DNA from 4 places in the Pantoea sp. X-Soil-YNGN-844 genome. Region 3 is predicted to be linked to each of the others. Evidence: riboswitches for the same ligand, from Rfam matches in the RefSeq annotation. Region 3 holds a riboswitch; each other region holds the start of a gene.
What was found. Region 3 has a riboswitch for thiamine pyrophosphate ahead of thiC (phosphomethylpyrimidine synthase ThiC). Riboswitches for the same ligand answer to the same signal wherever they lie in the genome.
Positions count from the first base shown of each region.

Region 1 (7,694 bases), 440 kb from region 3:
ATACAGTAAAGCTCGCCATGCTGCGTGGTTTCAATATCCAGTGAGACCCATTTCAGCGGCGGGCGATAGTCGGGATGGGGTTTGAGTCGCGCATTGACCACGCTGTCACCGCGCTGCTCGCCATCAAACCAGACCGGCGCGGTAATAAAACGCTCCATCAGGTAGCGCTCCGGCGGGCGGATATCCGCCTCATAGACCGGAATGCCCTGTTCGCGCAGCCGCTTTTCGATGCGCTGTAGCTGACGGTTCTGTGGGCAGTAGAGGCCAAAAACCGGGCGGCGGCGGAAATCTTTCAGCGCCAGCGACTGAATCCGAAACTGACGTTCATCCTGGAGTAATTCGCTGACCTGTGCCTGAAACTCCTCGGGAATAAACGCAACGGACTCCTGTACCGGCAGCACCACGCGCTGCGCGCCAGCATCCGTGGCGAGCCAGAGGATAATTTCGGTGCCTTGCGGGCTGTCGCGCCAGTGGCGGGTGAGCAGAAAACCTGCGCGGGCCATATTCAGATGTTCTCCGGACTCAGCAATTCAGGGATGAGAAAACTGCTTAAGTATATCATGGATATTTATACAGTTCCCGCCGCCGCTTTTGTCAACATTGTCCTACAATTCTTGCCTTGACGCTGTGTGGCTGGCTCTGGACAATCCAGCCTTCTGCTTTTACTTAGGATGATTATGGAAGCCTGGATTCAACAACTGATTACGCAGTCCCTGGAGTGGGCGCTGTTTGCCGTTGCGCTGGTGACGTTTCTGGAGTCGCTGGCGCTGGTCGGGCTGTTGCTGCCAGGTACGGTAATGATGGCCAGTCTGGGCGCGCTGGTGGGCAGTGGCGAGCTGGGCCTTTATCCGGCCTGGGCAGCGGGCTTTGCGGGCTGCCTGATTGGTGACTGGGTCTCTTACGGCATCGGCTGGAAATTCCAGGGGCCGCTGCATCGCTGGAAGTATCTGCAAAAGTATAAAGGCCTGCTGGATAAAACCGAGCACGCCCTGCATCAGCACAGCATGTTTACGATTCTGGTCGGGCGCTTTGTGGGGCCGACACGTCCGCTGATTCCGCTGGCGGCCGGTATGCTGGAGCTGCCGGTGCGTAAATTCCTGCCGCCGAACATTATTGGCTGCATCCTCTGGCCGCCGCTCTATCTGCTGCCCGGTATTCTGGCGGGTGTAGCGATCGATGTGCCGAAAGCCGCGCAGGGCGGCAGTTTTAAGTGGCTGTTACTCGGCGCAGCCCTGCTGATCTGGCTGGGCGGCTGGCTATGCTGGCGCTGGTGGCGCAGCGGCAAGAGCCGCGACTGGGCGACTGCCTGGCTGCCGCCTGAGCGCCTGCGCTGGGCAGGACCGCTGGGGCTGGTGATCGCCGTTGCGGCGTTTGTGGGTATTCAGTTCCATCCGATGATGCCGGTTTTCCGTCATCTGCTGTGGCAGGTGTTCTTCGCCTGACGCTTAACGACGCGGGATGCCGAGCACTTCGGCCTCCCGCGTGTCGCCCGACAGCAGCTGTCGGGTCTCACCATTCCAGTACACCCGGCCATCCACAATCACCACGCTGCGCGGCGCAATCTGCTGGGCATCTTCCAGACTGTGCGACACCATTAGCAGCGTGATGCTGCGCGCTTCACACACCGAACACACCAGCTGCAGCATCTCTCCGCGCAGCGCGGGATCCAGCGCAGAAAAAGGCTCATCCAGCAGCAGCACCGGACGGTCACGCAGCAGACAGCGTGCCAGCGCCACGCGCTGTCGCTGTCCACCCGATAGCTCGCCCGGCAGGCGCGTCAGCAGATCGCCTAATCCCACCTGATCGGCCAGCGCTGCAAGCTGCTGGCGCTGCCCGGCGCTCAGCTTCAGTCCGGGGTGCAATCCCAGCGCCATGTTCTGCTGCACGCTGAGGTGCGGAAACAGGTTGTTCTCCTGAAACAGCATCGACACGGGCCGTCTGGCCGGCACGCTGTGGGTGTGCTCCTGACCGTCAATCATCAGGGTGCCCTGTTTCACCGGCAGAAAACCAGCAATCAGGCTCAGCAGGGTGCTTTTACCGGCTCCGCTGGGTCCGAGGATCGCGATGCGCTCGCCGCGTGTGGCAGTGAGGCTGAAGCGCATCGGCAGATGCTGATAAAGGTAAGTGAGGTTATCAAGTGTCAGCATGGCGGCCTGGTAATTTTTCCATTAGCGTGAACAGCAATAAGCAGAGCAGCAGCAGCAGCAGGGCAGTGACCGCGCCATCTGCACCGCGATAGGCACCAATCTGCTGATAAAGGTAGAACGGCAGCGTGCGGAAGTCGGCACTGCCAAACAGTGCCACCACGCCAAAATCACCAATCGACAGCACGCAGGCAAAGGCCAGCGCCTGGGCCAGCGGACGCTTCAGCGCCCGCAGCTCAATCAGCCGCAGCCGGTTCCAGCCGTGGATATCCAGTGAATCGCAAAGTCTGCCGTAGCGCTCTGCGACATCCCGCATCGGATTTTCCAGCACTTTCAGCGCATAGGGAATGGCGATTAGCGCATTGGTAAAGATCACCAGCCCGTCGGCCGACTCGGGCAGGCCGATGGTGGCGTTGAACAGCAGGAAAAAGCCAGTGGCGAGCACAATGCCTGGCATCGCCAGAATCAGCATGCCGCTGGTGTCGATCAACTGTGCCGCCGCCGGACGCTGACGCAGACGCAGTTCACGGCTACTCCACAGCAGCATCATGGTCAGCACCACTGAAAGTAAACCGGCACCCATGGCGATGCGCAGTGAGGTAAAGGTGGCCTGCCACAGTGCAGGCTGTGCCAGCGCGCCACGCAGTCCGCCGTGCAGACCATCGACGATCACAGCCGCCAGCGGAGGCAGCAGCAGGATCAGCGCCAGCCCGATCAGCAGCGCATCCATCAGCTGTGCTGCACGGGAATCCTGCGGATCGCGCCAGCCGTTCAGCTGACTGGTTCCTGCAGGAATCGCCTTGCTGAAGCGCTGACTGAGCAGCACCAGTGTAAGGCAGCAGCCGAGCTGGATCAGCGCCAGTAGCGCCGCACGTCCGGGATCGTAGTCATAACTCAGCGCCTGAAATATCGCCAGCTCAATGGTGGTAGCCTGGGGACCGCCGCCCAGCGACAGCACGGTGGCAAAGCTGGCGAAACAGAGCATAAAGATCAGCGCGCCGGTCGGCAGCAGCTGACGCTGCAGCCACGGCCACTCCAGCAGACGAAAATGGTGCCAGCCGCGCAGGTCAAGCTGTGCCGCCAGCTGACGCTGTTCCGCCGGGATGCTCTCCAGCGCCTGCAGCATCAGGCGGGTCGCCAGCGGCAGGTTAAAGAAGACGTGCGCCAGCAAGATGCCCGGCAGACCATAGGGCGAGAAGTGATAACCGATGCCGAACAGCTGGCACAGCTGCGCCAGCCAGCCATTGCTACCGTAGACGGTCAGCAGGCCAAACACCGCGACCAGCACCGGCAGCACCAGCGTCATGGCGCACAGGCGCAGCAGCAGCTGGCGGCCAGGGAAACGACGTCGATAGAGCGCCCGCGCCAGCGGCACCGCAGGCAGCAGCGACAGCAGGGCGGAGAGCAGCGCCTGAGCGAAAGAGAACGCGATAACGTGATGCAGGTAGTCATCCTGCAGCACGCCGCGTAAGTCCGTGTCCGGTGCGGCGCTCCAGAGTGCACCGAAGGCCAGAAACGCCACGAGGGTCAGTAACACCGTGGCGAGGGAACCGGGGATCAGCCAGCGCGGCATCAGCGGCTGACGGCGCGTTGCCACTGGCTAATCCAGCCCGAACGCTGGCTGGCAACCTCTTCCGGCGAGAACTGCAGAGCAGTGGACGGCACGCTGAGCGCTGCGAAACCGGCAGGCAGAGGCGTGTCGATCACCGGGTACATCCAGTTGCCGGTTGGGATGGTGCGCTGGAAGTCAGGCGAGACCATAAACTTCATGAACTGCTGTGCCAGAGCGGGCTGTTTGCTGCTGGCTAACTGCGCGGCCACTTCAACCTGCAGATAGTGTCCTTCGGCAAAGGATGCGGCAGCATAGTTCTCTTTCTTCTCTTCGATGATGTGGTAAGCCGGTGAGGTGGTGTAGCTCAGCACCAGATCGCCTTCGCCCTTCAGGAACAGGCCATAGGCTTCACTCCAGCCTTTGGTCACCGTCACGGTTTTCTGCGCCAGCTTTTGCCACGCCTGCGGAGCCTGATCGCCATAGACCTTCTGCATCCACAGCAGCAGACCTAAGCCGGGCGTGCTGGTGCGGGGATCTTCGTAGATCACCCGCCACTTCTCCGGACTGTCGACCAGCTCTTTCAGGCTTTTTGGCGGATTTTTCAGCCGGGTTTTGTCATAGACAAAGGCGAAGTAGCCATAATCGAACGGCACGAAGGTTGTGTTGTGCCAGCCATCGGGCAGTTTTAATGTCGAGGTGTCGACCTGACTTTCGGCAAACAGGCCAGTTTTTTGCGCCGCCTGCACCAGATTGTTATCCAGTCCCAGCACCACATCCGCTTTACTGTTTTTGCCTTCCATGCGCACGCGGTTCAGCAGTGACACGCCATCTTCCAGCGTGACGAATTTCAGCTCGCAGTCGCACCGTGCTTCAAAGGCTTTTTTCACTGCCGGGCCAGGGCCCCAGTCGGCGGAGAAGGAGTCGTAGGTGTAGACCGTGAGAACCGGCTTAGCCGCCAGAACGGGGGCGGAGAGTAACAGCAGCACCGGCAGAACTTTGTTTAACACTTTGCGCTCCTTCAGGAGAATAGGGGATGAGTCGCAAAGGATCTGAGCACAGAGGCCTCTCAAATCCCTACGTCGGTATTAACCGAATCAGGTTCGACGGGTCTCTCTCAGCGGCTTGCTTGTGGCAGGCCGCACCCCGTTGAGAACGTCACATTCTAGTCATTTCAGCGCCGGGGCGAAAGCGTCACAGCGCCGGTGGCGCGAACCAGGCCGATTTAAAATCAAACCAGCCCAGGGTATTCATCCGCACGCCGCGCATACTGCGTTGTCCTTCAAGCAGCAGCCAGTGATGAAACAGCGGATGCAGACCGGCTTCTTCGACCAGTTGTTTGCTCCATTCGGCCAGCGGCAATGTTTTCTCACGCCAGCGGGCCGCATCGCCGTGCCAGTCGATCGGCAGACAGTGATGCAGCAGTGGAATCTCATAAAGTTGCGCGAACAGGGAATAATTGAGCGGCAGGGTAAAGTTCACGCTGCCCAGCCAGATATCACTTTCCGCCTCGCCCTGATACCAGCTTTCGTAGCTGATCTCGCGTGTCTCCAGCGTGACGCCATGCGCTGCCAGCAGCGGACGCAGCGCGTTGGCGATGCCCTCATGCTCCACATGCTGACTGTACCAGGTCAGCGTCAGATGGGTTAAGCCGGGCGGTTTTTCCACGGGCGTCAGATCGCGCCGGTGGTGCCAGCGCGGTAACAGGCCATACGCCGGAAACCAGTAACGCTGATAACCGACACCGGCGTGATTGAGCAGGGCGATGGGGTTAAACAGGTAACTGACCCAGCGCCGCACCGCCTCGTTGCGACCCTGCTCTGAACGCTGATCGAACAGCAGATAGTAGCAGCCCTCTTCAAGGCGGCTCTCCTCCTGAATCTCATCAATGCTGTCACCCTGCAGTCGGACACCGGCATAGACCAGCTCATCGCTGATGTCGGGCAGGACCCAGATAGAGACATCATCAATCAGGGCGCGAAAACCGAAGTAGTCATCAAACGCTTCGATCTTCAACTGGCTCTCCTGATTGCGGATTACCCGGTAAGGACCGGTGCCAACCGGCTGACGGGCAAAATCACGCAGTGTCGGCCATTCGCGCGGCAGGATCATCGCACTGACGCTGCCCAGCAGCCAGGGTAAACCCTCGTCGGGCTGGCTTAAACGGATATCCAGTGTCCAGGGGGCAGGCGAGTCAATCTGCGCGATATGGGAAAAGAGTGGATGGGCGCGCTGACGTTCCAGCGTGGCGAGCACATCCTCCATCTCCAGTTCTCTGCCGTGATGGAAGCGAATCGCCGGACGCACAAAGAAGCGCCAGTGAAGCGGGGAAGTCTGCTGCCAGTGGTGCGCAATATCGGGCTCGATTTCCCCGTTTTCCTCATTTATCCGCGTCAGGCCGTTAAAAATCTGTCGCGCAATATGCGTTTCCGAGCGCCGCAGCGGCGAACCGGGCAGCAGGTTAAGCAGCGGACGGTAGTAGAGCACCCGCAGGATATGCTTGCCCTGGCGGAAACTGCGCCCCAGATGCGCGCCGATCATCTGTCGCACCTGATTTTTATCCCCTACCAGCTGTACCAGTTGATCGATGCGATCCTGTTCCAGCAGATCCTCAGCACGCTGCTGCTGCAACGCCAGACCGGTGTAGCAGAAGGTGAGTTGCGATCGCCTGCCGCGCCCGGCTTCCGCCTGCCAGATCAGCCAGCCTGCAGCCTGCATCCGGTTGAGCAGATTACGCATATGACGGCGAGAGCAATGCAGCAGGTCAGCCAGTTCGCTGAGGGTAATCTCCTGCGTTTGCCCCTGGCAGCTCTGCCACAGGCGAATGAACTGCTGCTTCAGACGTGATGAGGACATAAAAGGGGAACTCCCGGTGAAAAGCGCTCTGTTTTTTCTGCCCCATTTTAAGAGCAAACTTTGCGCTATGGGAAGAGCGGGAGGCATTCATCAGTGAATGGCGTTCGACCCTCACTTCGCTGTTCAGTGGAGTGCTTTTCTGAGTAGGGTGCATTTACACCGCCAGCAGATGATCTCTGCTGGCTTTTTTCGTGTTGCGCGGTATCGTCTACCCTTCTTTTTCCCCTCTGTTTGTTCTGAAAGGGATTTCGCTATGAAATCGCTGTTAACGCGGCAGCGCCGCATCAATCCGGTTTACCTCGCTTTTATGGTTGCCTCGTTCATGCTGGGTATCGCGGGTGCACTACAGGCACCCACGCTCAGCCTGTTTCTGACGCGCGAGGTGCAGGCGCGGCCCTTCTGGGTCGGGCTGTTTTTTACCATCAATGCGGTGGCCGGTATCGTGGTGAGCATGCTGGTAGCTAAGCGCTCAGACAGCGTTGGCGATCGTCGGCATATCATTCTCTTTTGCTGCCTGATGGCGCTGATGAATGCGCTGCTGTTTGCTTTTACCCGCCACTATCTGACCCTGCTGACGCTGGGTGTACTGCTGTCGGCGCTGGCCAGCGTCTCTATGCCTCAGCTGTTTGCGCTGGCGCGGGAGTATGCCGATCAGTCGGCGCGTGAAGCGGTGATGTTCAGTTCGGTGATGCGTGCGCAGCTGTCGCTGGCGTGGGTAATCGGGCCGCCGTTATCGTTCGCGCTGGCGCTGAACTACGGTTTTGTGACGCTGTTTATGGTGGCCGCCGCACTGTTTCTGATCTGTATCCTGCTGGTCTGGTTTACGCTGCCGTCGGTGCCACGCACGCAGCCGCTGATGCAAAGCGGCGGGCTGCCGATAAGCGGCTGGCGCGATCGGGATGTGCGGTTGCTGTTCATCGCCTCCGTCGTGATGTGGACCTGCAACACGATGTATATCATCGATATGCCGCTCTATATCAGCACCACGCTGGGACTGCCGGAGAAGCTGGCCGGTCTGCTGATGGGGACGGCGGCCGGGCTGGAGATCCCGGTGATGCTGCTGGCCGGACATTACGCGCGGCGTATCGGCAAGCGCCGGTTAATGCTGATCGCGGTGGCGGCTGGCGTACTGTTTTATCTGGGGC
Region 1 covers NZ_AP036007.1:702,496-710,189, forward strand. Annotated here, with positions in the region: gene polB (DNA polymerase II) at 1-509, opposite strand, end outside; gene AC6I8C_RS03060 (DedA family protein) at 678-1,442, shown strand; gene thiQ (thiamine ABC transporter ATP-binding protein ThiQ) at 1,446-2,147, opposite strand; gene thiP (thiamine/thiamine pyrophosphate ABC transporter permease ThiP) at 2,134-3,741, opposite strand; gene thiB (thiamine ABC transporter substrate binding subunit) at 3,717-4,703, opposite strand; TPP riboswitch at 4,750-4,852, opposite strand; gene sgrR (HTH-type transcriptional regulator SgrR) at 4,888-6,549, opposite strand; gene AC6I8C_RS03085 (MFS transporter) at 6,803-7,694, shown strand, end outside.
Region 1: it holds a riboswitch for thiamine pyrophosphate, as region 3 does, so the genes downstream of both, thiB (thiamine ABC transporter substrate binding subunit) here and thiC (phosphomethylpyrimidine synthase ThiC) in region 3, are expected to answer to the same signal.

Region 2 (7,694 bases), on a different replicon from region 3:
GTCCTCACTGAGCATCGGCTTATCGATAAACGGGATACCCGGCGCGTCGGATTCAGGCGCGTCATCAAAGCGGAATTGCCTGACGTGCCAGTCCACAAAGTCGCAGTGGATCATGCAGCCGAGCGGCGACGGCGTCAGTTTCAGTAACACGCTCAGCACCATCTGCGCCTGCATCGCGCCCAGCGTCGCCACCGCAGGCCCCATCACGCCAGCCGTGTTGCAGTTACCCGAAGCCATCGGCAGCTGAGGAAACAGCGCACGATAACCGGGCGCACCGCCGCAGAATCCACCGACGTAACCTTTACGACCCAGCACCGAGGCGCAGATCAGCGGCAGACCACGTGGAGAGCAGGCGTCGGAGAGTTGATAGGTGATGGCGAAGTTATCCGCCGCATCTACCACCAGATCGATTCCCTCCAGGGCCTGCGGCAGCTGACTGGCACTGAGCGGGTATGAATGCGCCTCGACATGGCAGTCAGGATTTCGCTGCGCCAGCGCGCGCTGCGCGCAGATTGCTTTCGGCTGACCCACATCGTCGACATTAAACAACGTCTGCCGGTGGAGGTTATGCAGCTCGACCCGATCGCCATCGTAAAGACGAATAAACCCGACGCCCGCGCCTGCCAGTAACGGCAGCAGCGTCGCGCTAAGGCCGCCCGCGCCCACTACCAGCACACGTGCCCCGCTCAGCCACTGCTGTCCCGCTGCGCCAATCTCCGGCAACATAGTCTGTCGCTGATAACGCTCCATTGCCGCTCCTTAAAACTCTGCCAGACCGAAAATGGGCGTAGAGGCAGACGCCATGTCGCGCTGCTCCATCAATCCCGCATGAAACGCCTCGTGCCCGCCGTGAATCGCGGCCGCAAATGCCCCGGCCATGCGCACCGGATCGCGCGCTTTTGCCACCGCCGTGTTAAGCAGCACGCCATCAAAACCCATCTCCATCGCCTGCGACGCCTGGCCTGGCGCACCGATGCCCGCATCAATAATCAGCGGCACATCTTTAAACCACGCACGCATGGCGCGCAGCCCTTCGATGTTGCGCAGCCCCTGGCCGGAACCAATTGGCGCGCCCCAGGGCATCAGCACTTCACAACCCGCTTCCAGCAGCTTCTCGCCGACAATCAGATCTTCGGTGGTGTAGGGAAAAACCTGGAAGCCGTCAGCGCAGAGGATCCGGGCGGCTTCAACCAGCGCAAAGGGATCGGGCTGCAGCGTGTCGGCATGACCAATGACTTCCAGCTTGATCCACGGCGTATCGAACAGTTCACGCGCCATCTGCGCCGTCGTCACTGCCTCTTTCACCGTATGGCAGCCCGCGGTATTCGGCAGAATGCGTTTGTTGAGCTGTTGCAGCAGCGTGCGAAAGGCACCGCCTTCACTGCCTTCACGACGCAGGCTGACGGTAATAATCTCCGCACCTGATGCGTCGATCGCCTGATGCAGAATGTCGGGTGACGGATATCCGGCGGTGCCAAGCAGAAAACGGGATTGCGGAATGAATTGATAGAACATGGTTAACCTCCCTGCATCGGTGACAGGATTTCCAGCTGGCTGCCCGCTTCAAGCTGCTGGCTGGCATAACGGCTGCGCGGCACAAACTCACCATTCAGTGCGGTGGCGACGGTGCGCGGGTCGATCTGCTGCTCCGCCATAAGCTCTGCCAGCGTGCCAGCATCGGTTTCAATCGTGCGACCATTAAGTTGAACTCGCATGAGTCATCTCCTGTGTGAGTTGCAGCATGAGTTTTTCAGCCATGATCGGCGCCAGCAAAAAGCCGTGGCGGTAAAGCCCATTGAGTGAGAAACGGCCATTTTCATAGCGGACTTCCGGCAGGTTCTGTCGGTAGGCGGGACGCAGACCGGTGCCGCTCTCCACAATGCGCGCTTCAGCCAGCGCCGGATGCAGACTGTAAGCCGCGCTCAGCAACTCCATCATCGCCCTGGCGCTGATCGGGCTGCTGTCGTGACTTTCGACCATGGTGGCTCCGAGCATGAAGTGGCCTCCGGCACGCGGCACCAGATAGCAGGGAAAGCGCGGATGCAGCAGACGGACCGGACGGGAGAGCTGAACGTCATGCGTGTGCAGGATCAGCATTTCGCCCCGAACGGCGCGCAGAGCGGGCTGCTGATCAAGAGCGTGGATGCCGCGGCAGTCGATGATTTTGCCGCCGGGTTTGCCGCTGTGAATGGGTACGCCAGCCTCCTGCAGTGTGATGCGCAGTTGCTGCAGTGCGCGGCGCGGATCAAGATGCGTCTCTGCAGCAAAGAACAGGCCACGCGCAAAGCGATTTTCCAGCGCCGGTTCGATGTCACCGGGCGCGACCCACTGATGCTGCTGCGTCATGCTGGCGAAGCGCGTCAGTTCGCGGCTATCACGCGGCGGCGCAACCACCAGCGTGCCCTGCTTCTCCACGCCGTCGACGCGTTTCGCCCACCATCCGGCAGCGTGCTGGCCCCATTCGATGACCTGGGGCGGCGCGCTTTCTGCTTCGCACCAGGGCGCAAGCATGCCCCCCGCCCAGTGCGAGGCGGCACGACAGTCAGGCTGCGTAATGACTTCAACGGCTTCTCCCCGTTCCAGCAGTAGCGTGGCGACACACAGCCCGGCAACGCCGCTGCCGAGCACCGACCAGCGGCTCATGGTGTCCACCGGAGAGGAAGAGAGTGATTAAGAATGAGATGTTTCACTTTGGCCTCGTTATCGGTTAACGAAGACCCGTGATACAGAGGGAATAGGCAAAGACGTCGCGAACACGCGCCTGCGGCAAGTATCGGATGCGATACCCGTCTTCCTACGCCAGTATCAACTGGGTCAGGTTCTAAGGGTCGCTAAGCCGCGCACTGCGCTATTAGCCTCTCAGTCTCTCTGGCGAGACTCCCCTGACGGCTTTAGTTGTAAGTTAAGCGGGCAGCTTCGTCAAGCCGCGTGCGTGAAGACAAGTCAGAAATCCGGGGGATAGGTGCAGGCGTTCACTGTAAGTGCAAAGACTCAGCATTCGCAGATGAGATAACAGAGAAGTGCTGAAACGGCAGGCGCCCTAAAGCGCCTGCAGCGATTGTGTCACCACGTCGGTTATTTCACGAATACGTGGTTCAGCGCGGCGATAATAGGTCCACTTCCCGACTTTACTGGCTTCAACCAGTCCCGCATTGTGCAGAGCTTTCATACATAACGAAGTAGCGGGCTGTGATAAGCCCGCCTTGTCCTGGATGAGGGTGGCACAGACGCCATACTGAGCGAAGGGATAGAGCTGAGAATAGCCCGCAAACGCTTCGTCAGGATTTTTAAGCCACTTCAGCACTGCCACCCGGGTTGGGTTGGACAGTAACTTCAGGGCATTTTCGGGGGACATGCCGCCTCACATAAGATCAGGATTGAAAAACAGGATAGTCAGTATAGCCTTTCTCAGTGCCGCCATACAGCGAGGCGTGATCAACGGGATTCAGCGGATGACCTGCTTTAATACGTGCCGGCAAATCGGGATTCGCAATAAACGAGCGGCCAAAACCCGCCAGATCGCCCCAGCCTTTATCCAGCATACGCTGTGCTTTTTCCGCCGTGTAGCGACCAGAATAGATGATCGGAGAGCGGAATGTTTCACGCAGCGCAACCCGGAAACTCTCTGGCATATCCGGGCTATTATCCCAGTCCGCTTCGGCAATAGAGAGATAGCCAACTTCCAGCTCATTCAGCAGCTGCGCGGCGTGGATATAGGTCGCATGGGGATCGCGTTCAACCAGGCCAAGATAGACGCGCTCTTCGTCGGTACTCGAAAACAATGGCGCAAACCGCACGCCAACACGGTGGCTGCCAAATACCGCGCTGACCGCCTCAACAACTTCACGCAGGAAGCGCAGACGATTATCTGCTGAGCCGCCATATTCATCCGTGCGGAAGTTAGTGTGCTCCGAAATAAACTGGTTAATCAGATAACCGTTGGCAGAATGCAGTTCCACACCGTCAAAACCCGCCTCTTTTGCATTTTCTGCCGCACGTCGGTAAAGCGCCACGATCTCTTTTACTTCCGCGTTGGTCAGTGCCCGTGGTTCGCTGGGTGCAGTTAATATCCCCGCACCGGGTCCGGTTTCGATAAACACCCGGACGTTATCGGCGGCGATGGCTGAAGGGGCGACCGGTGCCTGTTTACCCGGCTGAAGTTCATTGTGAGAGACGCGACCAACGTGCCAGAGCTGGCAGAAAATCGTAGCGCCTTCCTGATGTACCGCCTCTGTGACCTTTTTCCAGCCGGCGATCTGGGCGTCGCTGTGGATCCCCGGCGTCCATGCATAACCCTGCCCGCGAGGTTCAATCTGGGTGCCTTCGGTGATCATCAGTCCCGCGCTGGCACGCTGACGGTAATACTCCACCATCAACTCGCCGGGAATATTGCCCGGCTGCTCACTGCGGCATCGCGTCAGTGGCGGCAATACAATGCGGTTACGAAGCGTGAGATCGCCCAGGTTCAGGGGGGTAAACAGTGACGGCATGACAAAAATTCCTCTGATGTGTAAGAGGCGCCATTATATTTACACATTTAAATTTGTAAATGTGTAATGAGTACTTTTTGTTTCAAGCCGGGTTTATGAGAGTGTTTCATCTGACTAAAGTGTCCCATCGTAGTAATCCTGCAGACGCGGCTCTCAGACTGGCCTTTATTGCCACGAGAGAGCCGTCAGCCGCAGGATCATCACTGTTTAAGCGATGTATTTATCAGCGAACGTCTGCCACTGCTGGCGATAAACCTCCAGCTGTTTAAGGGCGTCATCGATTGAGGGTTGTGCTTTGTTGCCGGGATTCGGCGTGGAACGAATCACATCGGCAAACACGCTGAAGATGGCGTTCATGTCACTACCCGATTTTGTCGCTTCGAACATTCTGGTCAGCTCATTCTGTGGCCGCGCGGTGCCGCTCTTTACCTGGTTAAGATAATCACGTGCATCCGCAACGATTTCACGGGTGCCATATTGATGCGCGATATCCAGCATCTGCTGTGCGCCCAGCAGCGTGCGCTCTTCGCGGAATGCCACTTTACTGTCGGTCATCTCATCAACAATGCCTGTCGCCTGCTCCCGCTTGTCCTCCGGAACATATTTCTCAATAAGTTTGTGCAGTTTCACCTGCGTTAACGTTATTGCCATCGCTTCAGAGGTATCGCTGTTATCGTATTGATTTTGCCCCACCTGTCCTTCAGCGAGCACCTGATGAAGTGCGCCCGCAAACTCATCCATACTGGCCTGGGTGTTATCTGTCGTCATGTCCACCAGGGGCCGGAATGTCCTTGCATCCCAGTTAGTGTAGGGATCATTGAAAAGCGCATAGCCAAGGTTAAACGTGGGTCCCTGATTAGCGGATCGACTTGCCAGCAGACCTTTCAGATTTACAACCTGCTGTTCAGCGGAGACAGGTTCAGCAACGACCTGCATCAGGCGGTCTCTTGCCGCCTGAGAGATGATAACTACAGAGTCGGGAAGCGTTTTTCTAGTAATAGATTCGGTGTTGACGCCTGAAGATGGTTTGCTTGCGCCGGAAGCAGCATAGCTATTTGCCACGCCGTCTGTAAGTCCATTGATTAACACCATAATGCCCTCTACGGTTTGATTAATTGAGTAATTAATCGGCAGGATGTAACAAATCTTTACCGTAAAAAATACAATCCGTGAGGTGGATAGGCTTCTTTGAAAATCAGATCATCAGATACGCTTTGACATGACTATGATTCATAATGCCTTCAGAAGCCCTTATTTGCGCCTCCCGCAAGTCAACATATTCCAGTTGAGATTTAAACCTTGCAAGTTGCATAGAAAAGCATCATGTCAGCAGGCCGTTATTCATTAAAGGCGGGGCAAATTCAAAGGAAATATAGTGAATAGTGCACTTACTTTAGAGGCGCTCGGACCACGCATTTGTATTATGGGTCCTTCAAACAGCGGTAAATCTACCTTAGCTGAGGCTATTTCCCGCAAAACGAATTTACCTGTTGTTCATCTTGATCAACTTCACCATCTTCCGAACAGTCAATGGATTCCAAGAGCACCGGAAGCATTTCGCGATTTGCATGCAGATGCAGTGAGTCAGGAAAAATGGGTGATGGAGGGGAATTATACAAAGTGTATTGAGGAACGATTTGCTCATGCCACGGGATTGATTCTTCTGGATGTAAAAGTGACCGTGGCACTGCTGCGTTATATTCGCAGGTGTTATTCATCGACACCGCGAATAGGTGGGCTCGGGATGAGCAGAGAGTCCGTAACCCTGGCGATGCTGAAATATATTATCCGTACTGCCCCGCAGAATCGTAAGTACCATCAGACGCTTTACGACCAGGTCAGCTTGCCAAAAGTTCTGCTTGATTCTCCGCACAAGATTAAAGCCTGTTCTGGATACTGGGGCTTAAAGTTAAAAAATAAGTAACCTACACCGCTGCGATTAATCAACGAGCTTCAGGTTCGTCAGCAGTGCATCCAGCGACGCTACTGGCCCCGCATGATTAGTCTCTGAACGGGTATGGTCCCACGGCATAGCGTCATCGGTACAATAATCTCCTATGCAGTGCATCGCGACTGCGGTATTCAGTAAGCCGATCGGAAGCCAGATGTAAGGCCGCTCGCGCAACCGGTTTGGAACGGCAGAACCACAGGTGGCGCAAAAGTCAGTGCGATAACCTGTCGGTTTACGCCACGACGCGATCTTGCTTTCGCCTGCTATCCAGGCAAAATCACGCTCTTTTATCAGCGTTGCCAGGTTATAACCGGTTCCGGTCTGCTTTCTGCACAGAGAGCAGTGACAACGATAATAGAGCGTGGGGGTAACCGAAATCTCAAAAACAACGGTTTCACACAGACATGAGCCTTTCATTTTTAGCCTTTTGAATCAGGATCCTGGGTTGGGCTATCGGAGTTGCATCGCAAGCTGCCGTTTCGACTCATCACCTGTTCGTTCCGGGTGATGAGTCAAAACGGATGAAGCTCCGCCATCATTAGACGTAATTAATTGCGGCTGAAGACCAGTTTCAATCCTGCCAGCGCAAAGCAACAGGCTAACAGTACATCCAGCCCGCGACGAATGCGGCGGTAAAAAGCGCTCATTACAGCCGTCGAGAACAGCAAAGCATAGCCACCGAATACAACCATACAGATCGCCGCACAGCCGCAGATGATCATCGGTAACGTCGAGGCGACCGCATCCGGTTTAAGGGCAAATGACATAATCGCCACCCAGGTCAGAATCGCTTTGGGGTTGCCGATATGCATCAGGATACCCTGACGGAACAGGCTGCCATAGGCGATCCGGGCATCGCTGGTTTTAAATTCACTGGCTTCCGTGCGGCGTAACGCAGATTTCCCGGCTTTAAACGCCAGCCAGAGCAGATATAATCCGCCGCCAATTTTTAACGCAATCAGCAGTTGAGCAAAGGTTGTCAGCACGGTCAGCACACCGCAGGCTGCCAGCAGCGCCCAGATCATTGAACCACTCACGACACCCGCAGCCAGCGCCAGCGCGGCACCTCTGCCCTTTTTCATCGCTGTCCCCATTATCGCCATATTGCTCGGTCCAGGGCTGGCCGTAGCGACAAAATAGGTCGTGAAAATCAGGATTAACTCGTGTGAAAGCGCCATATTTTCCTCTGCGATGCGGGGTTATCAATATGTTATATCCGCTGGCAAAGAAATTTACTATTCATTCACATATTG
Region 2 covers NZ_AP036008.1:426,444-434,137, forward strand. Annotated here, with positions in the region: gene AC6I8C_RS20800 (ThiF family adenylyltransferase) at 1-750, opposite strand, end outside; gene AC6I8C_RS20805 (thiazole synthase) at 760-1,515, opposite strand; gene thiS (sulfur carrier protein ThiS) at 1,518-1,715, opposite strand; gene AC6I8C_RS20815 (FAD-dependent oxidoreductase) at 1,699-2,643, opposite strand; TPP riboswitch at 2,775-2,894, opposite strand; gene AC6I8C_RS20820 (ArsR/SmtB family transcription factor) at 3,041-3,355, opposite strand; gene AC6I8C_RS20825 (alkene reductase) at 3,372-4,490, opposite strand; gene AC6I8C_RS20830 (hypothetical protein) at 4,698-5,426, opposite strand; gene AC6I8C_RS20835 (P-loop NTPase family protein) at 5,866-6,414, shown strand; gene AC6I8C_RS20840 (GFA family protein) at 6,430-6,858, opposite strand; gene AC6I8C_RS20845 (LysE family translocator) at 6,990-7,619, opposite strand.
Region 2: it holds a riboswitch for thiamine pyrophosphate, as region 3 does, so the genes downstream of both, AC6I8C_RS20815 (FAD-dependent oxidoreductase) here and thiC (phosphomethylpyrimidine synthase ThiC) in region 3, are expected to answer to the same signal.

Region 3 (7,694 bases):
TGCGATGGCGGGCATGATTCGCCAGCAGGATTTCATCGCCGCGACGGATAGCCACAATGATGCAGGGCGCGATCTGCGGATAGTAACGCTCACGGCAATGGCTGCAGAGACAGGCAAATTCATGTTTGCTGTGGTGCATCTCATGGCCGCAATAGCCGCACCAGCGATGAGAACGGTAGAACTCCGCCAGCTGTACACCGCGACCCACCAGCTGAAACAGCTCCACATCCTGATCGATCAGCTGTCGCACGGAGAACATATCGGAAGAACGCGGCTCACAAATCAACCAGACTTTTTCGCCCTGCCATTCACCAATGGTCCGGGCCTTACTGCCGGTTAAACCAAATTTTTCGGCGTTTCCGTGGGGTAAATCACCTTGTGGCAACCAAAGTTTCTGTTCATGGCTGACAATCCACCATCCAGCGTCTACGCTTGAGATTTCGCATTGCATTTATTTCGTCATCCTTAGCGTCAACCCGCACGCTGAAGCCCTGATGTTAAGTGTGTAGATAAACAACTATAACTCACATGGAGTTAGATATGCTTAACCAGTTAGACGTCCTGGCTGAACGCGTAGGTGGCAGTAATGAACTGGTCGATTCGTGGCTTGAAGCGCGCCGCCAGCTACTGGTGACCTATTATCACCTGGTCGGTCTTAAACCTAAAAAAGAGGCGCTGACGCGTCTTGACGAGCAGGCGCTCGACAACTTCTGTCACGGCCTGGTCGACTATCTTTCTGCCGGTCACTTCAGTATCTATGAGCGCGTAATCAGCGAAATGAGTGGCGACAGCCCGATGATCGCTGCCGCGCAGATCTACCCTCCGCTGGAAGCGAATACTGAGCGTCTGATGCAGCTGTATGACGGTCACCTGCAGCAGGCGATTGACGATGAAAACTGCATGACCTTCCAGCAGGCACTCTCCGAAGTGGGCGAAGTGCTGGAATCACGCTTTACGCTGGAAGATAAGCTGATCCAGCTGGCCTGGGATAACCAGCTTGCTACGCCGCCAGTGGCGAATGACAGCCATATCGCGCGTCCGGCTTGATGGTTAACAACGGCAAAGGGCTTGAGATTATCCCGTAGCCCTTTTATGCTGAACAGGTTCTGAGGAGTACTTTCCAAAGAACCTTTTTTATTTTAGCGTTGAAATGTAAGGTTTTTACGCCCGGGTCTGTTATCAGACACCCGCGTAAAAACTGCTTCTTGTCGGAGTGCCCAGTTGGGCTGAGACCGTTAATTCGGGATCCGCGGAACCTGACCAGGTTAGAACCTGCGTAGGGAACAAGAGTAAAAATTCTCTGTATGCCAGCATGCCTGTGCTGTCTATACGGTTACTCCTTCCGAACTCCGGACAAGCATCGTTCCCCCTTAACAGGAAGATTGCTATGTCTGACCCAAAAATGACCCGTCGTGAACAACGTGCCCAGGCGCAGGAATTTATCGATTCCCTGCAAAGCGGCAGTGCTTTTCCCCAGTCCCGTCGCATCTGGATTACCGGCAGCCGGGAAGATATTCGCGTGCCGATGCGTGAAATCACCCTAAGCCCGACCCACATCGGCGGCAGCAAAGAACAACCTCTCTATGAGAAAAATGAAGCGGTGCCGGTCTATGACACGGCGGGTGCTTATGGTGATACCGCGGCGCAGATCGATGTGCATCGTGGTCTGGAAAAGCTGCGCGCTCGCTGGATTGCTGAGCGCGACGACAGTGAGCTTCTCGAACAGAACAGCTCGGGCTATACCCAGCAGCGGCTGGCTGACGAGGGGCTGGATCATCTGCGCTTCGATCACCTGCCGACACCGCGCCGCGCCCGTGCAGGCCGTCGTGTCACGCAACTGCACTATGCCCGTCAGGGCACGATTACCCCGGAGATGGAGTTCATCGCCCTGCGGGAAAACATGGGCCGTGAGCGAATCCGCAGTGAGGTACTGCTGCAACAGCATCCGGGGCACAGTTTTGGCGCACATCTGCCCGCCGACATCACCCCCGAGTTTGTCCGTCAGGAGGTCGCTGCCGGACGCGCCATCATCCCTGCCAATATCAATCACCCGGAATCGGAGCCGATGATCATTGGTCGTAACTTCCTGGTTAAGGTCAACGCTAATATCGGTAACTCGGCAGTCACCTCTTCTATCGAGGAAGAAGTGGAAAAGCTGGTCTGGTCGACCCGCTGGGGTGCCGATACGGTGATGGATCTCTCTACCGGTCGCTATATTCATGAAACGCGAGAATGGATTTTGCGAAACAGCCCGGTGCCCATCGGTACCGTGCCGATTTATCAGGCGCTGGAAAAAGTGAATGGCGTGGCTGAGGCGCTGAACTGGGAAATATTCCGGGACACGCTGCTGGAGCAGGCGGAACAGGGCGTCGATTACTTCACTATCCACGCGGGCGTGCTGCTGCGTTATGTCCCGATGACGGCGAAACGTCTCACCGGGATTGTGTCGCGGGGGGGATCGATTATGGCGAAATGGTGCCTGTCGCATCATCAGGAGAGCTTCCTGTATGAGCACTTCCGGGAGATTTGTGAAATCTGCGCCGCTTACGATGTCTCCCTGTCGCTGGGTGATGGTCTGCGTCCGGGTTCCATTCAGGATGCCAACGATGAGGCGCAGTTTGCCGAACTACGAACCCTGGGTGAACTGACGCGTATTGCCTGGGAGTATGACGTTCAGGTGATGATTGAAGGTCCGGGACATGTGCCGATGCATATGATCCGCCGTAATATGACCGAACAGCTCGACCTGTGCGATGAAGCCCCCTTCTACACGCTTGGCCCGCTGACCACTGATATCGCGCCCGGCTACGACCATTTCACCTCGGGTATCGGTGCCGCCATGATTGGCTGGTTTGGTTGCGCCATGCTGTGCTACGTCACGCCCAAAGAGCATCTGGGTCTGCCGAACAAAGAGGACGTGAAGCAGGGATTGATCACCTACAAAATCGCGGCGCATGCTGCCGATCTGGCGAAAGGCCACCCCGGTGCGCAGATCCGTGATAACGCCATGTCCAAAGCGCGCTTTGAATTCCGCTGGGAAGATCAGTTTAACCTGGCGCTGGATCCCCATACGGCAAGGGCAATGCATGATGAAACCCTGCCGCAGGAGTCGGGCAAGGTGGCCCATTTCTGCTCGATGTGCGGCCCCAAATTCTGCTCGATGAAAATTTCCCAGGAAGTGCGCGAGTTTGCAGCACGTCAGGATGCCCGCACCGAACCGGTAGAGGTAGGCATGGCGCAGATGTCAGACCGTTTTCGCAGCCACGGCGGTGAACTGTATCACCCCGCCGATGCCCTTAAGGAGGAGTAATGATGCCTGCATTCCCTGCAACCGCCCAACGCCTGGGACTTTATCCGGTGGTTGATAGCCCCGAGTGGATTGAACGCCTGCTGGAGATGGGCGTTCGCACGCTGCAGCTGCGCATCAAAGATCAGCCTGATGAGGTCGCCGAACCCGCTATTGCTCAGGCAATTGCGTTGGGCAAACGCTATGACGCGCGCCTGTTTATCAATGACTACTGGCAGCTGGCGATTAAACATCAGGCTTATGGCGTACATCTGGGTCAGGAGGATCTGGATGTCGCCGATCTTGCCCGCATTTATCAGGCCGGATTGCGTCTCGGACTCTCTACCCACGACGATGCGGAACTGGATCGCGCACTGGCAATCCAGCCCTCTTACATCGCACTTGGGCATATTTTCCCGACGCAGACCAAAGAGATGCCTTCTGCACCGCAAGGCATTGCACAGCTGAAGCGGCACCTGACACGTCTGTCGCATATTCCCACCGTGGCGATTGGCGGTATCTCGATTGCGCGCGCACCCGAAGTGCTGGCCACCGGCGTCGGCAGCATTGCGGTGGTGAGTGCCATTACTCAGGCAGATGACTGGCGTGCCGCAACGCGCACCCTTCTGGCGCTGGCAGGACCAGGCGATTAAGCATTTATGGAACCTGCCGCGCATATTGGCTGCAAAATCGGTAACGCCAGCGTTCTTCCGGGAAAGCAGCGCGCAAAGGTGCATGTTGCCGCTGGCGTGCTGTGATCCAAAACCTTAACGTGGCATCCGTCAGGTTAAGGTTATCTGACCAGGGCCGGTTCCCTCCTCTTGCCGGCCCTGCTTCTTCTCTTCGCTACGCGAGCGTAGAGGCTGAAGTCTGGGTCTCATGCTGGCACGAGAGCATGGCACGTTCGACGGCCGCACCCACCAGCGCCAGCGCCTGTTCAGTCTGCTCGTTGATCGGCAGCCCGTAGTTTAAGCGCAGACAGTTACGATATTTCCCCGACGCTGAAAACAGGGAGCCTACAGCAATCTGAATTTTTGACTCGCGCAGTTCGCGGTTAAGCCGGACCGCATCAAACGCTTCGGGGAGTTCTATCCACATCAGAAAGCCGCCCTGAGGACGGGAAACGCAGATGCCGCAGGGAAAATAGTGGCGTACCCAGCAGCTAAAAGTTTCATAGTTGCGGTGGTAGAGTTGCCGCATCCGGCGCAGATGAGGCTGATAATGACCCTGGCGGACAAACTCGGAAACCGCATGCTGAGGCTGCGTGGCGGTGGAGCCGGTGACGATATATTTCATGTGCAGCACGCGATCGCGATAGCGGCCTGGTGCAACCCAGCCGACGCGCAGACCCGGCGCCAGCGTTTTGGAAAAGGAGCTGCACAGCAGCACCCGGCCATCGAGATCCAGCGCTTTAATGGTGGTCGGACGCGGATATTCCCAGGCTAACTCACCGTAGACATCATCTTCAATCACCGCCGCATCAAACCTTTGCGCCAGCGCCAGTAGTGCCCGCTTACGCGGCTCAGGCATGATAAATCCCAGCGGGTTATTGCAGTTCGGCACGACAACGACGGCTTTAATGGGCCATTGATCAAAGGCCAGCTCCAGCGCTTCCAGACTGATGCCGGTGACTGCATCGGTCGGGATCTCAATGGCACGAATGCCAAAGCCGCGCAGGGTTTGCATAATGCCGTGAAACGACGGTGATTCAACAGCAATGATATCGCCCGGCTCACAGACCGCGCGTACGGCGACCGATAACGCTTCGTGGCAGCCTGTCGTAATGACAATGTCATCGGCCGTGAGCTGACAGCCGCTGTCTATCGCCAGCCGTGCAACCTGTTGCCGCAGCGCGAGCACACCATAAAGGTTGTCATAATTCAGCAGCGCCATGTCCTGCTTCTGCGCCTGGCGGCTGAAAGCTTTCCACAGTGGCTTAAGCGTCGGCTGGGTCAAATCGGGCATGCCACTGCCCAGCTGCAACACATCATCTTCCAGACGGCCGTTAATCAGTTCCAGCACCGCATCCCACTGTGTCACCTCAACCGGCCGCTGTGCGGGACGGGTCAGCGCAGGGATCGGCGGCGTTGCTTTGCGTGACGCCACAAAATAGCCCGAGCGCGACTGTGGCGTAATCATCTGCTTCTCTTCCAGCAGATGATAAGCCTGCTGCACGGTACTGATACTGACGCCATGCTCCGTACTCAGACTGCGTACTGAAGGCAGGCGCTCACCGCTGCGATATAAGCCTTGTTCGATACGCTGAGCCAGCAGCGTAGCCAGATGTTCATAGCGGGTCATTGTATCTCCAGAGGCTCACATGCTGAGCAGTAACCAGTACAGTTCCGTCTCTTTTTTACCATTCAGATCGTCCTGACGGCAATCTGTATGTTAAATAAAAGTGATTTTTGCGTCTGTATCATACAGAGCAATCTACTGAAAATGGTCCTCAGACACTTCACTGAGGGCACTATCATGGGATATGACGAGAATCGCGCAGCTAAACCGTTTACAGGCACGCCTTACCACCTGGTTCGTTATCTGTGGCGCAGTTACAAACGCTGGCAGCTGCGGCGTGAGACACGCCTCATCCTGTCGAAGTTAAGCGATAGTCAGCTGAAAGATATTGGTATCAGCCGCAGTGACTGGAATGGCTGAATCTGAGACAAAAAAAACCCTGCCGAGGCAGGGTTTTTATCAGGCAAAGGACGATTAATCGTCTTTGTTGCCGCCGAGACCGGCGTTCAACAGTTCAGCCAGACTGGCTGAGGCTTCATCCGCAGTCACCTGCGGTGCAACCGGAACTTCACCTGCCGCTTTGCGGCGCATACGATCCTGATGGTACGCATAACCGGTACCGGCCGGGATCAGACGACCCACGATCACGTTCTCTTTCAGGCCGCGCAGTTCGTCACGCTTGCCTGCTACTGCTGCTTCGGTCAGGACACGTGTGGTCTCCTGGAACGAGGCTGCAGAGATGAACGATTCGGTAGCCAGTGACGCTTTGGTAATACCCAGCAGGTCACGCATGAAGGTTGCGCCGACTTTTCCGTTCGCTTCCAGATCACGGTTAGAGATCTTGATGCGAGAGAATTCAGCCTGCTCACCTTCCAGGAAGTCTGCACTTCCTGCGCTCACGATGGTTGCTTTACGCAGCATCTGACGAACGATGACTTCGATGTGCTTATCGTTAATCTTAACGCCCTGCAGACGGTAAACTTCCTGCACTTCGTTAGTGATGTAACGGGTCACCGCATGCACGCCACGCAAGCGCAGGATGTCATGTGGAGACTCTGGGCCATCGGAAACCACGTCACCGCGCTCAACACGTTCACCTTCGAACACGTTCAGCTGACGCCATTTCGGAATCATCTCTTCGTATGGCTCACTGCCATCCAGCGGAGTAATGACCAGACGACGCTTACCTTTGGTCTCTTTACCGAAGGAGATGATGCCGCTGATCTCCGCCAGAATAGCTGGCTCTTTCGGACGACGCGCTTCGAACAGGTCAGCAACGCGTGGCAGACCACCGGTAATATCCTTGGTACCGCCAGATTCCTGCGGAACACGCGCTAACGTATCACCGGCACTGATCTTAACGCCATCTTCCAGCTGAACAATCGCTTTACCTGGCAGGAAGTACTGAGCCGGCATGTCGGTGCCCGGGATCAGAACGTCGTTGCCGTTGGCATCAACAATTTTCAGCGCAGGACGCAGATCTTTACCGCCTGCAGTACGTTCAGCACTGTCCAGAACCACCAGCGAAGACAGACCGGTTAAGTCATCTGTCTGACGGGTAATCGTCTGGCCATCAACCATATCCGTGAAGCGAATGAAACCACCCACTTCGGTGATGACTGGCATGGTATGCGGATCCCAGTTTGCGACGGTTTCGCCCGCTGCAACCTGCTCACCATCACCTTTCGCCATGGTAGAACCGTAAGGAACTTTATAGCTCTCTTTGGTACGACCAAATTCGTCGATCATTTTCAGTTCAACGTTACGCGAGGTGATCACCAGCTTGCCTGCCGAGTTCGTTACCGACTTGGCGTTGGTCAGCTTGATGGTACCTTTGTTCTTCACCTGGATGCTGGATTCAGCAGCCGCACGTGATGCCGCACCACCGATGTGGAACGTACGCATCGTCAGCTGTGTACCTGGCTCACCGATGGACTGTGCCGCGATAACACCGATCGCTTCACCTTTGTTGATGATGTGACCACGTGCCAGGTCGCGACCGTAGCAATGCGCACACACACCAAAGTCGGTTTCACAACCTACTACCGAGCGGACTTTCAGGCTGTCGACTGAGTTCAGTTCCAGCACGTCACACCAGTGCTCATCGAGCAGCGTGTTGCGTGGGACCAGAATATCAGCAGTACCCGGCTTCAGAACGTCTTCAGCAGTC
Region 3 covers NZ_AP036007.1:266,060-273,753, reverse strand. Annotated here, with positions in the region: gene nudC (NAD(+) diphosphatase) at 1-451, opposite strand, end outside; gene AC6I8C_RS01170 (Rsd/AlgQ family anti-sigma factor) at 541-1,047, shown strand; TPP riboswitch at 1,200-1,300, shown strand; gene thiC (phosphomethylpyrimidine synthase ThiC) at 1,388-3,310, shown strand; gene thiE (thiamine phosphate synthase) at 3,313-3,939, shown strand; gene AC6I8C_RS01155 (aminotransferase-like domain-containing protein) at 4,133-5,587, opposite strand; gene AC6I8C_RS01150 (DUF1127 domain-containing protein) at 5,762-5,944, shown strand; gene rpoC (DNA-directed RNA polymerase subunit beta') at 5,999-7,694, opposite strand, start outside.

Region 4 (7,694 bases), on a different replicon from region 3:
GACCAACTGGGTTATTGATCATGCGGTTGAGCAACTGGCGCGCTGGAATCGCGAATACGACCTGATTCCGGTCTCGATCAACGTCAGTGAACGCGATTTCGCCAGGCCTGATTTTGCCGACCAGCTGGTGGCGAAATTAGCGGCGGCACAGTTACCTAATTCGATTATGGGTATTGAGTGTCTGGAGAATGAACTGATCACCAAAAGCGATGTGGCGATTAAAGGGCTGGAAGCGCTGAAATCGCATGGCTTTGTGATCTCGCTGGATGATTTCGGCGTTGGCTACAGCAATATCAGCTATCTGCAGGATATCCCGCTGGATGTGATTAAAATCGACCGATCGCTGATCTCGCGTATGGGCGAGGACGACGCATCCAAAATCATCGTCAGATGCATCATCGGGATGCTGAAAGAGCTGAATTACACCGTGCTGGCCGAAGGTGTGGAAGCAGAAGCCACGCTGGGACTGCTGAAAACCTACGGCTGCGATCAGATTCAGGGCTACTTCTTTTCAAAACCGCTGCCAGCCAGCGACATTGAACACTGGCTTTATCAGAAGTCACGCTAGTCAACCCGCCCGCAGCACCGGCTGCGGGCGCGCTGGTCACTCACTGCCGATGGCGTAACGCTCAACCGGAGTGATGTGCTTAATCAACTTATTATCAAACAAAAACTGCTCATAAGTCTGATAGCGTGCGCGATCCAGTCTGGCCGGATCGGCGGCGAATAGCGGCAGCGTAGCCTGCCATGCCTGATGGTTTAGCGTTGTATTCAGCTCCGGATGCGCCTGTGCAAATGCCTGCCAGCTCTCTTCAGGATGTGCCTGCAACTGGGCATTTCCCTTCTTCAGTGCCCGCAGAAACTTTTTGATTTTTTCTGAATGCGCCTCATCGCGGTTAGCAACGATAATCAGCTCGTCATAGGCCGGCACGCCATAATCCTCGACGTTAAGCACCACCGGATCTTTGCGAGCAAGCGTCATCTCCAGAGCTTCGATATTGCGGTAGCCGCCAATCACCGCATCAACCTGTCCGGTCATCAGGGCGCTGGTGAGCTGAAAATTGACGTTAACCAGCTTTACCTGATCGGCCCTGACTCCGTCATGGCTCAGCATCGTCGCCAGCGTTGCTTCTTCAATACCGCTGACGGAATAGCCGATGCGTTTTCCTTTTAAGTCCGCTGGTTTTCTCACCGTTTTGTCCAGCGTCATCAGCGTATTCAGCGGCGTATTAATCAGCGTGCCCACCCGCATCAGCGGCAGGCCCTGGTCGGCGAAAAAATGCAGCTGCGGCTGATACGTTATCGCTAAGTCCGCCTGCTTAGCGGCTACCAGACGCGGCGGCAGCGCGGGGTCGGAAGGTGGCACAATGTTAACCTCCAGACCCTCTGCCGCAAACGCTCCGGTTTGCTGCGCCACCATAATGGGTGCATGGTCGGGATTGATATACCAGTCGAGCACCAGCGTCAGTTTTTCCATTGCCTGAGCCTGCGAGGCTAAGGTGGCGCTGAACAGCAGGACAATCAGGGGCGTTTTAGTCATAGGTTTTCTCATTAGTAGGGTCGTCAGTGTGGCTCGGGAGCCCAGGTAATCAGGCAGCGAAGCAGAAGATCGATGATCAGCCAGAGGGTCAGTGTCATCAGCACCAGAATAAACAGGGCGGCGAAACAGAGATCGCTCTGCATGCGGGCGTTGGCATTCAGCATCACGTAGCCCAGCCCTTCAGCCGATCCGACCCATTCACCTATGATGGCGCCAATGGGCGCGACGGCGGCTGCCATCCGCAAGCCCGAACCCAGGGCGGGCAGTGCGGCTAACAGCCGGACATGGCGCAGTTGCGATGCGCGTGAAGCGCCCATCGTGCGAGCCAGATCGAGATAGCCAGGGGTGATGCGACGCAGGCCATCAAAAAAGGCGGAGGTAACAGGGAAGAAGATCACCAGTACCGCCATCGCGACTTTGGCGCTCATGCCAAAACCAAACCAGAGCACCAATAGCGGTGCCAGGGCAAATACCGGAATCGCCTGGCTGGTGATCACCAGCGGCATCATCCAGCGCTGTAACCACGGCGAAAAGGTCATCCCGAGTGCCAGCACCGCACCCAGCAGCACGCCGAGCGCCATACCGCTGAGGATTTCAGTCAGGGTTATCAGGCTGTGATGGCCGAGATAGCCAGCGTTGTCCCACAGTGCAGTAGCAACCGCAGCGGGCGAGGGCAGCAGAAAGGCCGGAACGGAAGTGAGCGTGGCGAGCCACCACAGCGCAATTAATCCGGCTGAGAGCATGACTCCACGGCGAAGCGCGGCGAAACGTAATCTCATCCGGCCAGCCTGCTTAGCTGTTTCAGCAAGGCGGCCTGACTCTGAATCACGCTGATGTCATCTGCTGCCCGCGGTGGCTGGCCCTGCAGTGGCGGGCAGGTTTCAATGCCTGCTGAACCCATTACCAGCAGGTGATGACCGAGGCGACAGGCTTCCGCGGCATCATGAGTGATCAGCAGCACGGTATGCCCGGCCAGCACGTCTGCCGCCAGGGTCTGGATCTGCGTGCGGGTCAGTGCATCCAGCGCGGAGAAGGGCTCATCCATCAGCACAATCGGCTGACGGGTGTAGAGGGTACGCGCCAGCGCTACCCGCTGACGCATGCCGCCCGAAAGTGTTGCAGGTCGCGCACGGGCACAGTGGCTCAGGCCCACCCGCGCCAGAAGATGCTGCGCCAGGTCGCGATCGGCTTTCTCACCTTTCAGACGACTGGCGAGGCAGACGTTCTGTTCCACCGTCAGCCACGGATAGAGCAAATCCTGCTGACCCATCCAGGCGATGCGCCCGGCCAGCGGCAGACCATCGCTGCCGTTAATCTGTCCCGAAGTGGGCGGCGTCAGACCGGCAATCACCCGCATCAGGCTGCTTTTACCCACGCCGCTGGCACCCAGTAAAGCGGTAAATGCACCGCCCGCGATTTCCAGATTAAGCTCGCTGAACAGCTGCTGCTGATCCAGCGTCAGGCAGAGCTGGCGAACGGAAATACCCGGCGGCACGGCAGTGTTCATCAGCGTCATGAGCTGACCTGCAGACAGTCAGCATAATTAAGCCCCATCTGCCAGAATGCCGCTTCCAGTCGGGTTGCGGTGGTAAATATCTCCGACAGTGAGTTAATACGCTGTTCACCGGCGCGCTGCTGAGCCAGAGTTTCAAACAGCATCAGTGAAGAACCGACGCCCGCCAGGTAGGACTCATCACCGTAATTATCAATCCATGCCGCGTAAGGATTGCCCTCGAAGCGGGTCGCGGGATCCTCCAGCAGCCTCAGGCCGATTTCCGCATAACCGGCGACGCATGGCATAAGCGCCATCATCAGCTCCAGCGCATCTCCGGTGTGACCCACGTCCAGCACGTAACGGGTGTAATTAAGCGTTTCCATTGCCTCCGTTTCGCTCGCCATCGCCTCTTCGCTGATGCCCCATTGCTGGCAGTAAACGAGATGCAGCGGCAGTTCGCTGATAATGGCGTTCAGCGATGCCGTCGCGCTGCGTAATGCAGCCGGTTCTGAGAGTTTGCTGATCAAAAGCCCCCACGCACGGGCGAAGTGCAGCAGGAAAAGATAATCCTGGGTGAGATAGTGGCGGAAAGCGGCGGGTGGCAGCGTACCCTGACCGAGCTGCTGCACAAAATTGTGTCTGACATAATCGTGCCATTGCGTGCCCGCCTGCTGGCGCAGACGTCCATAAAAGCCGGTTTTGAAAAGCGGATGTAACATAGGATCTCCAGTAGCAGGGAGATCCGGGCATACGGTCTGGAACAGGGGATAGTGCAGGAGATAGGGCAGAAAAATCTGCCGACCCGTCCCTTCGCTGGCATGACCCAGATCAGGTTCAAAGGGTTCGGCTTGCACCATCTCAGCCCATTACAGGACACCCCTCGGAGGCATTCGTTATACGACAATTATTGCCGGAGCACAATGTATGCGTGAGCGTTCTGCTCCGGCACGGCTGATGCGGGACAGGTCATTCAGATATGACTTTTATGTGACAATGTCACGCAAGATCTGCCCCGTTACTGGCAATCACTTTCTTATACCACCAGAACGATTTCTTTCGCGTGCGCGCCAGCGTGCCGTTGCCCAGATCGTCGCGGTCAACGTAGACGAAACCGTAGCGCTTGCTCATTTCACCGGTTGAGGCGGCAACCAGATCGATGCAGCCCCAGCTGGTGTAGCCGATCACCGGGACACCATCCTCTATGGCATCGCCCATGGCGCGGATATGCTCGCGCAGATAGCTGATGCGGTAGTCGTCATTGATCTCGCCATTCGCATCGATTTCATCGCGCGCGCCCAGTCCATTTTCTACCAGGAAAAGCGGCTTCTGATAGCGGTCGTACATCATATTCATGGTGATGCGTAAGCCCAGCGGATCGATGCCCCAACCCCACTCACTGCGTGGCAAATGGGGATTGGTCAGGGATTTCACCACATTAGCAGCACTACTGTTCTGCTCGTTCATTTCCGCCGAGGCGCAGCGAGAGGCGTAATAACTGAACGAGACAAAGTCGACGCTATTTTTCAGGATTTCGGCATCGCCGTCAGCGATCTCAAGCGTGACGCCTTTTTCCCGGAACACGCGCGCAGCGTAAGCCGGATAGGCACCACGTGCCTGCACATCAATGAAAAACAGGTTTTCACGATCTTTTTCCAGCGCTGCCCAGACATCTTCCGGTTTGCTGGACCACGGATAGAAGTTGCCGCCAGCCAGCATACAGCCGACCTGATTCGCCGGATTGACTTCATGCGCGATTCGCGTGACCAGTGCGCTGGCGACCAGTTCGTGATGTGCCGCCTGATACTTCACCTGCTCCCTGTTTTCACCCGGTTCGAACACCAGACCCGCCCCGGAAAACGGGCTGTGCAGCAGAATATTGATCTCGTTGAAGGTCAGCCAGTATTTCACCAGGCCATCAAACGCCTCGAAACAGCTGCGGGCATAGCGCGCAAAGAAGTCGATCATTTTGCGATTGCGCCATGAGCCATATTCGGTCACCAGATGCATCGGCACATCGAAATGACAGAGCGTAACCAGCGGTTCGATATTATATTTCCGGCACTCCTCAAACACCGCGCGGTAAAAAGCGATGCCCTCCGGATTGGGTGTCAGTTCATCGCCATTGGGATAGAGGCGGCTCCAGGCAATGGAAGTACGGAACACGCTGAACCCCATTTCCGCCATTAGTGCGATATCCTCCGGATAGCGGTGATAGAAATCGATGGCATCATGGCTGGGATAAAATTCATCATCACGCAGGGTAAAGCGCTTTTCCAGACCCAGCTTGATCGCCAGTCGGTGTGGGCCATGCGGGATCATATCGACGGTGGTTAAGCCCTTTCCGCCCTCACGAAAACCGCCTTCACTCTGGTTGGCGGCTAACGCGCCGCCCCATAAAAACCCTTGCGGGAACCTTGACTCAGACATGCAATCCTCTTTTCCAGGTCAGCGTGACCCTTTACTTTAGTGGCTATTAATCGCGTTGGTGTGTTCAGTAACTGGCGCAGGTTTCGCGGCGGTCGCGGATTCGGATTTCGTTTCAGTTTCCGCTTCAGGAATATCTTCAAACCCTAACAGCAGCGTCAGCACAAATGACAGCACGACAGACAACACCATGACGGCACCGACCCAGACGATACTCATGGGATTGCTGGGGTCAAAAAACTGGACGCTGGTAAACAGGCCGGGAGAGGCCATTGAGTGGCTGGCCAGCCCGCCAATGCCCGCGACCGCGCCGCAGATAAAACCGCTGATCAGACAGGCAATCAGCGGACGTTTAAGACGAACCGCCACACCATACAGCGCCGGTTCAGAAATACCGGCGATAATGGCTGAAGCCGCCGCTGCCAGCGCCGTCTGGCGCAGTTCACGGTTTTTGGTGCGAAACGCCACCGCCAGCGACGATCCGCCCAGCGACAGGTTGGCACCAATCTCTGACGGCATTACCATGCCCTCTTTGCCGGTTTCGGCAATGGTCTGGATGATGGTCGGCGTGAACACACGATGCATCCCGGTCATCACCAGCAGCGGCCAGATGGCACCCATAATCGCGACGGAAAGCCAGCCAAGATAGCCATGCACGGTGTAAACCAGCGCCGAAATTCCGCTGCCGATCCAGATGCCAATCGGACCAATCAGCACAATCGCAATAGGGGCAGCAATCAGCACAATCAGCATCGGTTTCAGGAAGTTTTTGGTAACGGCGGGTGTAATACGGTCTACGCCGCGCTCAATGTGGGAGAGGATCCAGGTCATCACCAGTGCCGGGATCACCGTGTAGGTATATTTAACCGCAGTGACCGGAATGAAAGCGAACTCTACTGGCTGACCCTGTGCCGCTTTTGCCATCAGCTCAACAAAATTGGGATGCACCAGTACGCCAGCAATCGCGATCGCCAGCGACATATTGGTTTTGAATTTCAGCGCTGCAGAGGCGGCCACCATAATCGGCAGGAAGAAGAATGCGCCGTCGCCAATCACGTTGAGGATCACCAGCGTTGACGAGCCTTTCTCAAACACGCCCGCCATATCAAGGATCATCGCCAGCAGCTTAACCATCGACCCGCCAATAATTGCTGGGATCAGCGGCGACATGGTGCCCACCAGCGCATCCAGAATGCCCGCGCCGATGCCTCGCAGGGTGATTTTGCGTTTCACCGGTTCAGTGGTTACCCCACCGGGCGATCCCAGTGCCAGTACCGCCTGGTATGCCTGTGAAACGTTATTCCCGATGATCACCTGGCACTGCGTGTCGTTGTGTACCACGCCCATGACACCTTTAATCGCTTTAAGGCGAGGATAGTCGACCTGAGTTTCATCTTTCACCACAAACCGCAGACGCGTCATGCAGTGAGTGACAGCTTCAATATTGGTGAGGCCGCCTAGCGCATCGACAATGGCGCGTGACACCTCGGCATAGTTCATGGGCATGATCGCTCTTCTCTGTAGGGTAAATCGGTTAGCATTTTTATGTTTTTAGCGGCTGCTATCAGGTAAATAGGAAACCGGTTTCACAAAATCATGAAGTGCTTTCAGTGAGCCGACAAGAGGATAAATCAGCCAGATTTCTTTTTTGTGAACTTCATCACCTCCGGTGGGTCGGGTATCTGCGCCAGCGGGCAGGGTAAATATTTCCAACATTGAGAGGCTTAGGTAGACTGCAGACCGACGCAGCAAAGGAGCTTCACCATGGCAACGATTCAGGAAGTGGCAAACAGGGCGGCCGTCTCAAAAGCGACGGTGTCACGTGTATTGTCCGGCAATGGCTATGTCGGGCAGGAGAAGCGTGAAAGGGTGTTAAAGGCGATTGCGGAAACCGGCTACCGGCCCAATCTGCTGGCGCGCAACCTGGCGACTAAAACGTCTCAGACTATCGGACTGGTGATCACAAATACGCTCTATAGCGGCAGCTACTTCACTGAGTTGATGGCGCACTCCGCACGCATGATGGAGCAGCAGGGCCGCCAGCTGATTCTGGCAGACGGCAAACACACCGCTGAGCAGGAAGAAGCGGCGATTCAGTTTTTGCTCGACCTGCGGTGTGACGGCATCATTATCTACCCGCGCTTTCTGAGTATCGACGCGCTGGATGCGATTATCTCCCGCCATAAACAGCCGATACTGGTCATCAACCGACGGCTGCGCGTCAACCAGAGCTAC
Region 4 covers NZ_AP036008.1:158,945-166,638, forward strand. Annotated here, with positions in the region: gene AC6I8C_RS19565 (putative bifunctional diguanylate cyclase/phosphodiesterase) at 1-568, shown strand, start outside; gene AC6I8C_RS19570 (ABC transporter substrate-binding protein) at 605-1,540, opposite strand; gene AC6I8C_RS19575 (ABC transporter permease) at 1,564-2,319, opposite strand; gene AC6I8C_RS19580 (ABC transporter ATP-binding protein) at 2,316-3,056, opposite strand; gene tenA (thiaminase II) at 3,053-3,754, opposite strand; TPP riboswitch at 3,824-3,926, opposite strand; gene AC6I8C_RS19590 (6-phospho-beta-glucosidase) at 4,032-5,462, opposite strand; gene ascF (PTS cellobiose/arbutin/salicin transporter subunit IIBC) at 5,499-6,965, opposite strand; gene AC6I8C_RS19600 (hypothetical protein) at 7,011-7,175, opposite strand; gene AC6I8C_RS19605 (LacI family DNA-binding transcriptional regulator) at 7,224-7,694, shown strand, end outside.
Region 4: it holds a riboswitch for thiamine pyrophosphate, as region 3 does, so the genes downstream of both, tenA (thiaminase II) here and thiC (phosphomethylpyrimidine synthase ThiC) in region 3, are expected to answer to the same signal.